2 regions of the Rhodococcus sp. LMD genome follow, and region 1 is predicted to be linked to the other one. Evidence: riboswitches for the same ligand, from Rfam matches in the RefSeq annotation. Region 1 holds a riboswitch; the other holds the start of a gene.
The links. Region 1 has a riboswitch for S-adenosylmethionine ahead of ACWPQI_RS02750 (aminotransferase class V-fold PLP-dependent enzyme). Riboswitches for the same ligand answer to the same signal wherever they lie in the genome.
Positions count from the first base shown of each region.

Region 2: linked by a shared signal. The riboswitch ahead of ACWPQI_RS16250 (bifunctional o-acetylhomoserine/o-acetylserine sulfhydrylase) and the one ahead of ACWPQI_RS02750 (aminotransferase class V-fold PLP-dependent enzyme) in region 1 are both predicted to bind S-adenosylmethionine.

Region 1 covers NZ_CM148557.1:592,033-599,184, reverse strand. Annotated here, with positions in the region: gene ACWPQI_RS02770 (SRPBCC family protein) at 1-563, opposite strand, end outside; gene ACWPQI_RS02765 (crotonase/enoyl-CoA hydratase family protein) at 575-1,405, opposite strand; gene ACWPQI_RS02760 (2-oxo-4-hydroxy-4-carboxy-5-ureidoimidazoline decarboxylase) at 1,553-2,074, shown strand; gene ACWPQI_RS02755 (YbaK/EbsC family protein) at 2,139-2,612, shown strand; gene ACWPQI_RS02750 (aminotransferase class V-fold PLP-dependent enzyme) at 2,668-3,987, opposite strand; SAM riboswitch class IV at 4,054-4,169, opposite strand; gene ACWPQI_RS02745 (Pls/PosA family non-ribosomal peptide synthetase) at 4,416-7,152, shown strand, end outside.
Region 2 covers NZ_CM148557.1:3,514,170-3,521,321, forward strand. Annotated here, with positions in the region: gene ACWPQI_RS16240 (exodeoxyribonuclease III) at 1-772, opposite strand, end outside; gene ACWPQI_RS16245 (NADP-dependent isocitrate dehydrogenase) at 858-2,075, opposite strand; SAM riboswitch class IV at 2,342-2,457, shown strand; gene ACWPQI_RS16250 (bifunctional o-acetylhomoserine/o-acetylserine sulfhydrylase) at 2,544-3,869, shown strand; gene metX (homoserine O-acetyltransferase MetX) at 3,893-4,993, shown strand; gene ACWPQI_RS16260 (DUF3017 domain-containing protein) at 5,030-5,332, opposite strand; gene ACWPQI_RS16265 (bifunctional methylenetetrahydrofolate dehydrogenase/methenyltetrahydrofolate cyclohydrolase) at 5,337-6,191, opposite strand; gene ACWPQI_RS16270 (tRNA (cytidine(34)-2'-O)-methyltransferase) at 6,355-6,819, shown strand; gene idi (isopentenyl-diphosphate Delta-isomerase) at 6,944-7,152, shown strand, end outside.

The sequences.
Region 1 (7,152 bases):
ATCACGAAGTCGCCCACGTCCATGAGGACGGCCCAACCGACCGCGAACGGCGACGGGGGAATCCGGAATCGCACGCGATGCACCAGTCGGCTGCGTCCGGGCCCGTCCGGACGCAACGTCAGCGCGACGGTGACCGAACCCCCGTCGTGCGAGTGGGCATACACGAGGGAACGTCCGGGATCGATCGACTCCACCCGGAAGGCGGCCGGGGAACCCGCGACCAGCCGGACCCGGTCACCGACCTCGAGCCGCTGCAGTTCGGGCCGGATCTCGCGGGCGCTCGGCTTCCCGCCGTTGTCGACGAGGTCGTAGCTGTACCAACCGGCACGGTCCCCGGCGCCCATCTGGACCAGCCACGGCCACACGTCCTCCGCCTCGGCCACGATCGACACCGCTCGGGTCGCCGACAAGTGAGGCCGGGGCACGATCTCGTCCCCCGGCATCCGTCCGGCCACCTCGGTCCTCGTCGCACCCCAGTGCAACTGCCAGGGCCGGTAGACCGTCAGATACACCAGCGGGACGGCCGGCAGCAGCCGGCCGCCCCACGTCAGGACCGGGCGCACCCGTCCATCCTCTACCGGCCCCGGAACTCCGGGGGCCGCTTCTCGAAGACCGCCGCGACGGCCTCGGTCAGATCCTCCGACGGCAGGAACGCGGAGTTCCAGGCCGCGACGTAGCGCAGGCTGTCGTCGACGCGCGGCGAGCGGCTGTGGTCGAGAACGGCCTTGATGCCGTGCACCACCAGCGGCGGATTCGCCGCGATCTCGGCGGCGGTGGCCTGTGCGGCGGTCAGGACGGCATCCGCGTCCTCGAAGACGTCGTTGACCAGACCGATCTTCTCCGCGCGTGCCGCGTCGATGTCCTTGCCGGTGAGGGCCAGCTCGCGCAGGTGCCCGTCGCCGATGATCAGCGGCAGGCGCGCGAGACTGCCCACGTCGGCGACCATCCCGACCTTGACCTCGCGGACGCTGAACTTCGCGTCGGCGCTGGCGTACCGGATGTCGGCCGCGGAGATCAGATCGACGCCGCCGCCGATGCACCAGCCCTGCACGGCCGCGACGACGGGCTTGCGGCAGTCCGCGACCGCGGTGATCGCCGCCTGCATCCGCTTGACCATCTCGTGGAACTCGGTGCGCGGGGCGGCCAGCGCCTTGTCCGCGAGGACCTTGCCCAGGTCGCCGCTCATGGCGGGCAGGTCGAGACCGAAGGAGAAGTGCTTGCCGGCGCCGGCGAGCACGACGGCACGCACGTCCGGATCCGCGTCGAGCTCGCCGAACAACAGCGGCAGCTCGGTCCAGAAGTCGGGGCCCATGGCGTTGCCTTTGCCCGGACCGACGAGGGTGACGAGCGCGACGTGGTCCGCGACGTCGACCGTGAACGCTTTCCAGCGAGATTCCTGAGTCATTACTCGAGAGTAATATGCGGGCGCCGATCCGCTGGCACGGACCACTCGTTACAGCCTGGAAAATTCCGCGCTCCGCCTCTGGTGGCCGACACGCCGCGGACGGATCCTGAGGGCACGAACGGTCCGGCTCGTAGAGGAGGGACTGTCATGTTGATGCACCAGGGCATCGGTCTGGGCGCCTTCAACGCCCTGTCCCGGCGGGGCGCCACCCACGCGCTGTACGAGTGCTGCGCGTCGCTCACCTGGGCCCAGGAGGTAGCGGCGGGACGTCCCTATGCGAGCTATCCGGAACTGTTCGCCCGCGCCGACGCCGCCCTGTTCTCCGCGAGCGACGCGGAGATCGCGGCGGCCCTCGACTGTCACCCGGTGGTGGGCCGTCGGCGCGGCAGCACCGCCTCGCGGCTCGAACAGTGCTCGCTGTGGGACGAGGACGAGGCCTTGACGACCGCGATCACCGCTGCCGCCGCCGCGTACGAGGAGCGCTTCGGCTACCGCTACCTGTGGTGCCCGCAGGGCCGCGGACTGCGGGATCTGCTGACCGACCTCCGCCACCGGCTCGCACACGACCCCGAGGCGGAACGCAAGGTGTGCACGGAGGAACTCGCCAAGATCACCCGCACCCGGCTCGAGCGCATGCTCGGACCCGAGGACGGCTTTCCGCTGTACTGACCCCGGCCGCGGCCGGACCTGCCGATCGGAGCCACGGACGGCGGCAGCCTCCTAGGCTGGAACCATGTCCGGGACACTGCATCCGAATGCCGCTCGAGTGGCCGACACGCTCATCGCGCGCGGGCACCACGGGTTGATCACGACCCAACCGGAGTCGGTGCACACCGCCGAGCAGGCGGCGGCCGCGCTCGGGGTCGACGTGGGCGCGATCGTCAAGTCGCTGGTGTTCCTGCTCGACGACGAACCGGTACTGCTGCTGGTCTCGGGTGCCCATCGGGTGAATCCGGAACGAACCGGCAAGCGTCTCGGCGGTGTGCTCGTCGCGGCGCCCCCGGACGTCGTCACCGAGGTCACGGGTCAGCCCGTCGGCGGGGTGGCGCCGCTCGGGCATCCGACGAACCTGACCACGTACGTCGACACCGCCCTGGCCGCCTTCCCCCAGCTCTGGGCCTCCGGCGGGCATCCACGCACGCTGTTCCGCACGACGTTCCGCGAACTGATGCGCATCACGGCAGCCGTCGACGTCGAGGTCGACTAGCCCTGCCGACCCGGACGACGGGCCCGGCCGGTGCGACGGCCCGCCGGGGAACCGGTCAGCTGCACTGCGCCGCGCCGGCGGTGGACTCCGCCAGGCCCGGACGGGTCTCGGGCGACGGCCCCCACAGTCCGTCGGTCTTCGCGTAGGTCCAGCCGGGACCGGCATCGACGAGCGTGCGCAGCGCGTCGAGCAGACGATCCACGTCGGCGGAGGAACTGCCGAGACCGAGAGAGGCACGAACCGCGCCGCCGGGCAGCCCGACCCGGGCGAGCAGCGGGTGCGCGCAGAACCGGCCGTCGCGCACCCCGATTCCGTGCTCGGCGGACAGATACGACGCCACCTCGCCGGGCTCGAAGCCGGCGACCGTGAAGGTGACGATGCCCACGGAGTCCGGGGAGTCGCTCCACAGCCGCAGGATCTCGACACCGTCGACACCGCGCAACCCGTCGAGCAGGCGCCGGCACAACGCCTCCTCGTGCGCGGTGACGGCATCGGCGTCGAAACCGGCGAGCGCGTCGCACGCCGCGGCGAGGGCCGCGACGCCGAGCACGTTGGGCGTGCCCGCCTCGTGTCGCGCCGGGGCGCAAGCCCATTCGGTGTGGCCGAGACTCACGTCGCGGACCGCACCACCCCCTGCGAGGTGCGGTTCCGCGACGTCGAGCCAGTCCCGGCGCCCCACCAGAGCACCGGCACCGAACGGAGCGTAGAGCTTGTGCCCCGAGAACGCGAGGTAGTCGACGCCGAGCGCGGCGAGGTCGATCCGCCGGTGCGGAACCAATTGTGCTCCGTCGACGAGGATCCGGGCACCGCAGGCATGCGCGACGTCGGCGAGTTCGGCGATCGGGAGGACCTCGCCGGTGACGTTGGAGGCGCCGGTGACGGCGAGCAGCGCGGCGGGCCGGCTGCACAGTTCCGCGACGAGCCGGCGGACCGTCTCGGCGACGGTGTCCGCAGCCTCGACAACGCGAGCGTTCTTCCAGGGCAACAGGTTTGCGTGGTGCTCGACGTCGAGCACCACCACGTCGCCGGGCACGGCTCCGGCCAGGAGATTGAGCGAGTCGGTGGTGTTGCGGGTGAACACGACCACCTGATCGTCTGCGGCACAGACGAATCGAGCCACCGACTCCCGGGCCTGCTCGTAGCTGGTGGTGGAGATCCTCGAGGCGTAACCGGCACCGCGATGCACGCTGGCGTAGTACGGCAGGAGTTCGGCGATCCGCTCGGTCACCGCTTCGAGGGCCGGCGCGCTCGCCGCGTAGTCGAAGTTGGCGTAGGTGCAGGTACCGCCCTGCACTAGGGGCACCTGGAGATCACATCCGGTGACCCGGGCGAACGGGGCGATACAGGTGTCGGCGGTCAGTACAGCGGCAGTCATGACGTTCCCTCGTCGTTCAGGGATTCGCCGGTGGTCGCCTCGTCGCCCGAGTACGATCACGGTCCGAATCCGCGCTTGCCGTGTCCGGTGTGGAAACACGGCCAGGTCGTCACCCGGAGCACCCCACCGCGGAGGAGGGTTGCCGACCAGCTAGCCGGGGCTTGTCGCTGGTTCTCGTGACCTGCGGAAGAGGATGGCAAAAGCGCGCGCGGATGTCAAACCGGGACCGCACCGTCGGTCGTCCGGAACGCGAATCCCCAGGGAGAGGCGGTTTCTCACGCCGAGCCGGACATCGGGCCGGGATTCCGGCGTTGCGGGACGCGGAAGAATCCACCGCGCGAGTGGGCACCGACACACCCGATGTTCACCCTCCGTCCACCTGACCGTGAGATAACCGGACGAACGCACCACCAGGCCGAGAGAAGGACATGCGATTGCCTGCCCAGCCCACGACGGATTCGGATCGGTCGTATCGCATCCCCGAGGAGTTCCTCCGCTCCTCCCATGCCCCGGCCCCGCGCACTCTCGTCGACATCCTGCGTGCCACCGCCGACACCCACCCTGACGCTCCGGCCGTCGACGACGGATCCGTCACCCTCAGCTACGCCGAACTCGTCGAGGAGGTCGTCGCCTGCTCCTACCGGCTCGCCGACGCGGGAGTCGGTGGCGGGGACCGCGTCGGCGTGCGCATGCCGTCCGGCTCCGCGGACCTGTACGTGACGATCCTGGGCATTCTCGCGGCCGGCGCGGCCTACGTGCCGGTGGACGCGGACGACCCCGACGAACGCGCCGAGCTCGTGTTCGGGGAAGCGCAGGTCACCGCCGTCGTCACCGCCGACGGCATCGGTCCGGGCACCGCGCCGCCGTCGCCGAAGCCGCAGCTGCGCGGTCCGCGCCTCGACGACGCCGCCTGGATCATCTTCACCTCCGGCTCCACCGGCACCCCCAAGGGTGTCGCCGTCAGCCATCTCAGCGCCGCCGCCTTCGTCGACGCCGAGGCCCGGCTGTTCCTGCGCGAGAACCCGATCGGCCCCGGCGACCGCGTGCTGGCCGGTCTGTCGGTCGCATTCGACGCGTCCTGCGAGGAGATGTGGCTCGCCTGGCGGCACGGCGCGTGCCTCGTCCCCGCGCCCCGCTCCCTCGTGCGGTCCGGGATGGACCTCGGACCGTGGCTGGTCTCCCGCGACATCAGCGTCGTCTCCACCGTTCCGACCCTCGCGGCGATGTGGCCGGCCGAGGCGCTCGAAGCGGTGCGGCTGTTGATCTTCGGCGGGGAGGCCTGCCCACCGGATCTCGCCGAGCGGCTGGCTGTGCCCGGACGCGAGGTGTGGAACACGTACGGACCCACCGAGGCCACCGTGGTCGCGTGTGCGGCGACGATGGACGGCACCGGCCCGGTCCGCATCGGCCTGCCGCTCGACGGCTGGGATCTCGCCGTGGTGGACGGCGAGGGCCGCCCCGTCCCGGAGGGCGGCACCGGCGAACTCGTCATCGGCGGTGTCGGCCTGGCCCGCTATCTGGACCCGGCCAAGGACGCCGAGAAGTACGCCCCCATGCCCACCCTCGGCTGGGACCGCGCCTACCGCAGCGGCGACCTGGTCACCCTCGACCGCGCGGGGCTGCTGTTCCAGGGACGCGCCGACGATCAGGTCAAGATCGGCGGCCGCCGCATCGAACTCGGCGAAGTCGACAACGCTCTGCAGAACCTGCCCGGCGTCGCCGGCGGCGCGGCCGCCGTGCGCAAGACGGCGGCCGGGCACTCGATCCTCGTCGGCTACATCGCCAGCACCGATCCCGAGTTCGACCTCGCCTCCGCGCGCGACCTCCTCGGCGAGCAGCTGCCCGCAGCCCTGGTCCCGAGACTGGCGCTGGTCGACGAACTGCCCACCCGAACCTCCGGCAAGGTGGACCGCAACGCGCTTCCGTGGCCGCTGCCCGGCGCCGAGGCCGCCGCCGCCGAGGCTCTCGGCCTCGACCCGACCGCCGAATGGGTCGCCGGGCTGTGGGTGTCGATTCTCGGCACCCCGATCGAGAGCGTCGACGACGACTTCTTCGAACTCGGCGGCGGCTCCCTCGCCGCGGCCCAGCTGGTGACGGCCCTGCGCGAACGCTATCCCGCGATGACCGTCGCCGAACTGTACGACCATCCGCGACTCGGTTCGCTCGCCGAGTACCTCGACGACCTCGCGCCGTCCGCGGTGATCGCCCCGCGGCAGGTGGCCCCCGTTCCGCGCCGCGCGCAGCTGCTGCAACTGGCCGTCACGGTGCCACTCACCACTCTCACGGGGCTGCAGTGGGTGACCTGGCTCGCGATCGCGAACAACGTCTTCTCGCTGTTCGTCGACGTGCCGTGGCTCGCTCCGGTGTCGTGGTGGTGGGTGACGGTCGGCATCCTGCTGTTCCTGACCCCGCTCGGCCGCATGTCCGTCGCCGTCGCCGGGACGCGGCTGCTGCTGCGCAACCTGCAAGCCGGCACCTATCGGAGAGGCGGCAGCGAACACCTCCGGCTGTGGACGGCGCTGCGGCTGTCGGAGGCCAGCGGTGCGGTGAACCTGTCCGGGGCGCCGTGGATGCTGTACTACGCCCGCGCCCTGGGCGCGAAGGTCGGAAAGGGCGTCGACCTGCACAGTCTGCCGCCGGTCACCGGCATGCTCGAGCTCGGTGACGGCTGTTCCATCGAACCCGAGGTCGACCTGTCCGGACACTGGGTCGACGGCGACGAGGTCCACATCGGCAGCATCCGGGTCGGAGCCGGCGCGACCGTCGGCGCCCGCTCGACTCTGGCCCCGGGCGCCCGAATCGGTAAGAACGCCGAGGTCGCGGCCGGCTCTGCCGTGTTCGGCCGCGTCAAGGCCGGCCAGCACTGGGCCGGCTCCCCCGCCCGGAAGGTCGGCAAGGCCCTGCATCCGTGGCCGGCCGAACCGCCGCGGCGTGCCTCGTGGTGGGTGCCGATCTTCGGCCTCACCTCGATGGTGCTGGCCTCGCTGCCGATCGTCTCGATCGGCGCCGGGCTCACACTCGTCGGATGGTGGATCCGCGACGCCGCCGACCTGACCGACGCGTTGCTCCGCAGCGCGGCGATCCTGCCGGTGGCGGCACTGTGGACCCTGTTCGTGTTCGCCGCGCTCACGGTGCTGTCGGTGCGTGCCCTGGCCGTCGGTATGA
Region 2 (7,152 bases), 2.5 Mb from region 1:
CCGACCAGCGCTCGGCATAGGTGGCGGCCCGCTCGACGCGGGCCTCCTTCGCCCGGGCGGCCAGCCCGGCCGTTGCGAGGTGGTAGTCGATCCGCCAGCCGGCGTCGGTGTCGAACGCCTTGCCGCGGTAGGACCACCACGAATACGGGCCGTCGACGTCCGGGTGCAGGGCGCGCACCACGTCGACCCAGCGGCCTTCGGCGAGGAGGGCATCGAGCCAGGCGCGCTCGCCGGGCAGGAACCCGGACTTCTTCACGTTGCCCTTCCAGTTCTTGATGTCACGCTCGGTGTGGGCGATGTTCCAGTCCCCGCACACCACCATGTGCCGGGCCGCGGCCTCGGCCTCGGCGGCGCGGTGGTTCAGGTGCGCCGCGAACGACGCCATGAACCGCTCCTTCTCCTCCTGCTTCGGGGTGCCGGCCTCCCCGGTGGGCAGGTACAGACTGCCGACGGTCAGATCGCCGAAGTCCGCCTCGACGTACCGTCCGGAGGCGGCGAACTCGTCCTCGTCGAACCCGACGCGCGAGGAGTCGGCGGGGCGCCGGGACAGGATCGCCACCCCGGCACGGCCCTTGACCTCCGATTCGGCCGACACGACGTACCACCCGGCATCGAGGGCCGGCGCGATCGCCGCGTGGAACTGCTGCTCGGTGGCGCGCACCTCCTGCAGGCACACGATGTCGGCGGGCTCGGTGGCCAGCCAGGCGAGCAGACCCTTGCCGGCGGCGGCACGGACACCGTTGACGTTGACGGTGGAGACGACATGAGGCACGCCGGTCACCGTAGCGGACGGTCCCGACCCGGAACGACGACGGGACGCCCCCGGCAGGGGCGTCCCGTCGTGTGCGGTCCGTGCGTCAGGCGCGGGCCTTCTGGAGGTTCTCGTCGAGCGCGGCGAGGAACTCCTCGGTGGTCAGCCATGCCTGCTCGGGCCCGATGAGCAGGGCGAGGTCCTTGGTCATCTGGCCGGCCTCGACGGTCTTGATGACGACGTCCTCGAGCTGCTGGGCGAACTCGATCACCTCGGGGGTGTTGTCGAGCTTGCCGCGGTGCTCGAGACCACGGGTCCAGGCGAAGATCGACGCGATCGGGTTCGTCGACGTCGGCTTGCCGGCCTGGTGCTGCCGGAAGTGCCGGGTGACGGTTCCGTGCGCGGCCTCGGCCTCGACGGTCCTGCCGTCCGGGGTCATGAGCACGGAGGTCATCAGGCCCAGCGAACCGTAGCCCTGCGCGACGGTGTCCGACTGGACGTCACCGTCGTAGTTCTTGCAGGCCCAGACGTAGCCGCCCTCCCACTTGAGCGAGGAAGCGACCATGTCGTCGATGAGACGGTGCTCGTAGGTGAGTCCGGCGGCGTCGAACTCCGCCTTGAACTCCTCCTCGTAGATCCGCTGGAACTCGTCCTTGAACATGCCGTCGTAGGCCTTGAGGATCGTGTTCTTGGTCGAGAGGTAGACCGGGTAGTTCTGCTGCAGGCCGTAGGACAGCGAGGCCCGCGCAAAGTCCTGGATGGACTTCTTGTAGTTGTACATCCCCATGACGACGCCGCCGTCCTCGGGAATCCGGCACACCTCGTGCTGGATCGGCTCGGAGCCGTCCTCCGGCGTGAAAGTGATGGTGACGGTGCCCGGGCGGTCGACCTTGAAGTCGGTGGCGCGGTACTGGTCGCCGAAGGCGTGACGGCCGACGATGACCGGCTTGGTCCAGCCCGGCACCAGGCGCGGCACGTTCGAGATGATGATCGGGGCACGGAAGATGGTGCCGCCCAGGATGTTACGGATCGTGCCGTTGGGCGAGCGCCACATCTTCTTCAGGCCGAACTCCTCGACCCGGGCCTCGTCGGGAGTGATGGTCGCGCACTTGACGCCGACGCCGTGCTTCTTGATGGCGTTGGCCGCATCGACGGTGACCTGGTCGTCGGTCGCATCGCGGTGCTCGATGCCGAGGTCGTAGTACTCGAGATTCACATCCAGGTAGGGATGGATCAGCTTGTCTTTGATGAACTGCCAGATGATGCGGGTCATCTCGTCGCCGTCGAGTTCGACGACCGTTCCTTCAACCTTGATCTTGGACATGTGCGCTTCGCGTCCTCCTAGGAAGTGTCCCTGGTCCCAAGTCGATCCCACTTTGTGGGTGCGATCGTGGTCGGCTCAATGAACCATTTATGGCGTGCTCACACGTGCGGAACACGGTCCAAACAAGACGAGCGTACTGCTATCGCCCCGGTCCGCCAAGCGCACCCCCGGCTACCCGCGGGTAACTTTCACCTGCTCAGGCGCCCTCTCCCGGCAGGCACGGGTCGCCTACCGAAGCGTCCGTCCGAGCCGCTAGACTCGCGCCAGGTCATGAGTACCAGCGTGAAGCCCCGGCTTGCTGGTCGGCAACCCTCCGGCCAGGGTGGGGTGCTCCGGGTGATGACCCGGTCGTCCGGCGACACGCCGCACGACAAGCCGGTCCGATGGAGGTATTCGTCATGAGGGTTGTGATCATGAGCTGTCGTCACTAGCCGCCCCGACCTCCCGACCACGGCCAGTAAGGACATCATGACCGACAGCGAGAACACCCGGCGCGAAGACGGCTGGAGCTTCGAGACCAAGCAGATCCACGCAGGACAGCCCGCCGGCGGCGACACCCGCGCCCGCGCCCTGCCGATCTACCAGACCACCAGCTACACCTTCGACAACACCGACCACGCCGCCGCCCTGTTCGGCCTCACCGAACCCGGCAACATCTACACCCGCATCATGAACCCCACCCAGGACGCGGTCGAACAACGCATCGCCGCCCTCGAGGGCGGCGTCGCCGCCCTGCTCCTCGCCTCCGGCCAGGCCGCCGAGACCTACGCCATCCTCAACCTCGCCGCCGCCGGCGACCACCTCGTCGCCAGCCCCTACCTCTACGGCGGCACCTACAACCTGCTGCACTACACCCTGCCCCGCCTCGGCATCGAGGTCACCTTCGTCGACGACCCCGACGACCTCGACCAGTGGCGCGCCGCCGTCCGCCCCACCACCCGCGCCTTCTACGGCGAAACCATCGCCAACCCCAAAAACCACCTCCTCGACATCCCCGGCGTCGCCGCCGTCGCCCACGAGCACGCCCTGCCGCTGATCGTCGACAACACCGTCGCCACCCCCTACCTGATCCGCCCCCTCGAGCACGGCGCCGACATCGTCGTGCACTCGGCCACCAAATACCTCGGCGGCCACGGCACCGCCATCGCCGGGGTCATCGTCGACGGCGGCACCTTCGACTGGACCGCCGCCGGACCCGACGGCACCGCCCGCCACCCCCAGTTCACCACCCCCGACCCCAGCTACCACGGCGTGGTCTACGCCGACCTCGGCGCCCCCGCCTACGCCCTCAAGGCCCGCGTGCAACTGCTGCGCGACCTCGGCGCCGCGGTCTCCCCGTTCAACGCCTTCCTCATCGCCCAGGGCCTCGAGACCCTGAGCCTGCGCATGGAACGCCACGTCGCCAACGCCGGCAGGGTCGCCGACTTCCTCGCCCGCCGCCCCGAGGTCACCGCCGTCGCCTACGCCGGCCTCGACTCCTCCCCCTGGTACGAGCGCGGCCGGGCTCTGGCCCCGCGCGGGACCGGCGCGATCGTCACCTTCGAACTCGCCGGCGGCGTCGACGCCGGCAAGAAGTTCGTGAACGCGCTGACCCTGCACAGCCACGTCGCCAACATCGGCGACGTGCGCTCGCTGGTCATCCACCCCGCCTCGACCACCCACTCCCAGCTCACCGCCGCCGAACAACTCGCCGCCGGCGTCACCCCCGGCCAGGTCCGCCTCGCCGTCGGCATCGAACACATCGACGACATCCTCGCCGACCTCACCACCGGCCTCGAGGCGGTCGCGTCTTGACGGCGCGCGTCGACCGGCGCCACGTGGAACTGCCGCCGGAGGACGGCCGTCTCGGGACCGTCGACATCGGGCCGCTGACGCTCGAGTCCGGCGCCACCCTGCCCGACGTGACGGTGGCGGTGCAGCGATGGGGCCGGCTGTCGCCGTCACGCGACAACGTCGTCCTCGTCGAACACGCCCTCACCGGGGACTCGCACGTGACCGGGCCGGCCGGACCCGAACACCCGTCGCCCGGCTGGTGGACCGGGATGGTCGGTCCGGGCGCGCCGATCGACACCGACACGTGGTGCGTTGTGGCGACGAACGTGCTGGGCGGCTGCCGCGGCACCACCGGACCGGGTTCGCCCGCCCCGGACGGCAAGGCGTGGGGCTCCCGGTTCCCCGGCATCACGGTGCGCGACCAGGTCGCCGCCGAGGTCGCGCTCGCCGATGCGCTCGGCATCGACAGGTTGGCGGCCGTGACCGGCGGGTCGATGGGCGGCATGCGGACGCTCGAGTGGATCATCGGGTATCCGGAACGGGTGCAGGCGGCCCTCGTCCTTGCCGTCGGGGCCCGCGCCACCGCCGACCAGATCGGCACCCAGACCACGCAGATCGCCGCCATCACCGCCGACCCGGACTGGCAGGGCGGGGACTACTACGGAACCGGACGTGTGCCGCGGACCGGGCTGGGCATCGCACGGCGGATCGCGCACCTGACCTACCGGACCGAGGGCGAACTCGACACCCGCTTCGCGAACTCCCCCCAGGGAAGCGAAAACCCCTGGAACGGAGGGCGATACGCGGTACAGAGCTACCTGGAGCACCAGGCCGACAAACTCGTCGCGCGGTTCGACCCCGGTACGTACGTCGCGCTCACCCAGGCCATGAATCGGCACGACGTCGGACACGGGCGGGGCGGTGTGGCCGCGGCACTCGGCTCCACCCCGGTACCGACGATCGTCGCCGGTGTGGATTCCGACCGCCTGTATCCGCTGCGCCTGCAACAGGAGATCGCCGACGGCCTGCCGGGCTGCGACGGGCTGCGCGTCCTCGAGTCCCGGGACGGTCACGACGGTTTCCTCACCGAGGCCGGCGCCGTCGCCAAACTCCTGACCGAGCTCGTCACCCTCGCACGAGGCTGAGGGCCGCGCGCCGCCGGGCCGCCGCGGCCCGGCGGCTCATCCGGTGCCGAGCGGATCGATCGAGACCGCCAGCGCGATGACGAGTCCGCCCACGACGAGGAGCGCGGACACGTCGAAGGCCCGGCTGCGCACGGCGAGCACCCCGACCTCGTCCTCGGGGACCCACAGGCGCAGCAGACCGGCGAGCAGGGTGGCGCTGCCGAAGACGAACGCGCCACGACGCCACCGGTCCGCCACCACGAGGATCACCGCCGCAGCGATGACGACCGTCACCGCCAGCAGCGGTAGGTTCCGCCGGGCCAGCCGCAACCAGCGCTCCGCGCCGGCCAGGTGCACCACGGGCTCAGCGGCCGGCGAGCTGTTCGGCTCGCTCGACCACGTTCGCCAGCAGGAACGCACGGGTCAGGGGTCCGACGCCACCGGGGTTGGGCGAGAGGAACCCGGCCACGTCGCCGACGTCGGCGGCCACGTCGCCGCGCAGGCCCTCCGGGGTCCGGCTCACCCCCACGTCCAGGACCGCCGCACCCGGCTTGACCATGTCCGCGGTGATCAGTCCCGGCACACCCGCAGCGGCGACGACGATGTCCGCACGCCGTACCTCCGCCGCGAGATCCTTCGTGCCGGTGTGGCAGAGGGTGACCGTCGCGTTCTCGCTGCGGCGGGTGAGCAACAACCCGATCGGGCGGCCGACGGTGACGCCGCGGCCCACCACCACCACGTGGGCACCCGCGATCGGGACCTCGTACCGGCGCAGCAGATGCACGATGCCGCGCGGCGTGCACGGCAGGGCCGCCTCCTTGCCGAGAACCAGGCGGCCGAGGTTGATCGGGTGCAGACCGTCGGCGTCCTTGTCGGGATCGATGCGCTCGAGGGCGGCGTTCTCGTCCAGGTGCTTCGGCAGCGGCAACTGCACGATGTAGCCGGTGCAGCCGGGGTCGGCGTTCAGCTCGTCGATCACCGCGTCGAGCTGCTCCTGCGTCGTGTCGGCGGGCAGGTCGCGGCGGATCGAGTTGATGCCGACCTTGGCGCAGTCGTTGTGCTTGCCGCGCACGTACGCCGCGGATCCCGGGTCGTCGCCGACGAGCACGGTGCCGAGCCCGGGGGTGATGCCCTTCGCCTTCAGCGCGGCCACGCGGGCCTTCAGGTCCTCGAAAATCTCGTCGCGGGTCGCTTTGCCGTCCAGGATCGTCGCAGTCACGACCACCATTGTCTCAGGTCGCCCGGCAACGTCGGACGCAGCCTCACCGGCGGAGGTGCTCGCGTACCCGGACAGCCGCGCGTCCGGCACCGCACGGCCGTCCGCCCCGGGCGTGGACGGTCCCCGGCGGCACCGCCGGAGGTGCGGCTGGCAAGCTGAATCGGTGTTCCGAGTGATGTTCTACGAGCCGCGCATCCCACCCAACACCGGTAATGCGATCCGCATGGTGGCCGGGACCGGCTGCGAGCTGCATCTGGTGGAGCCGCTCGGATTCGATCTCTCCGAGCCGAAACTGCGGCGTGCGGGCCTGGACTACCACGATCTGGCGTCGGTGAGCGTGCACGAGGACCTCGAGACCGCGTGGGCCGCGCTGCGGCCGGAGCGGGTGTACGCATTCACCGCACATGCGAGCGTGTCGTATGCCGCGCTCGAGTACCGGCCCGGCGACGTGTTCCTCTTCGGGCCGGAACCCACGGGACTGCCCGACGAGGTGCTCGCCGATCCCCACGTCACGACCCGGGTGCGGATTCCGATGCTGCCGGGCCGGCGCTCGCTGAACCTGTCGAACGCGGCGGCGGTGGTCACGTACGAGGCGTGGCGTCAGCACGGTTTCGCGGGGGCCGTCTGAACCGGCCGGGCAACGGACCCATCCGCGCCGGGGACGGCCCCGAATCCCCTTCGACGCCGCGCGGAGCCTCGTCGTGGGGAAACGCCGCAACTGTGGGAACGTGGAACGGGGAGGTGGAGACGTCGTGACTCTTGTCGTGCTGGTCGACCGCGACGGTCGGGAAGTGGGAACGGCCGAGAAGGTGGCAGCGCACCGCCCTCCGGCTCCGCTGCATCGTGCTTTCTCGGCGTTTCTGCTCGATGCCGACGGCAACGTCCTGCTGCAGCGCAGGAGCCTGGACAAATACCACTTCGCCGGCCTGTGGGCCAACAGCTGCTGCGGGCATCCGCTCCC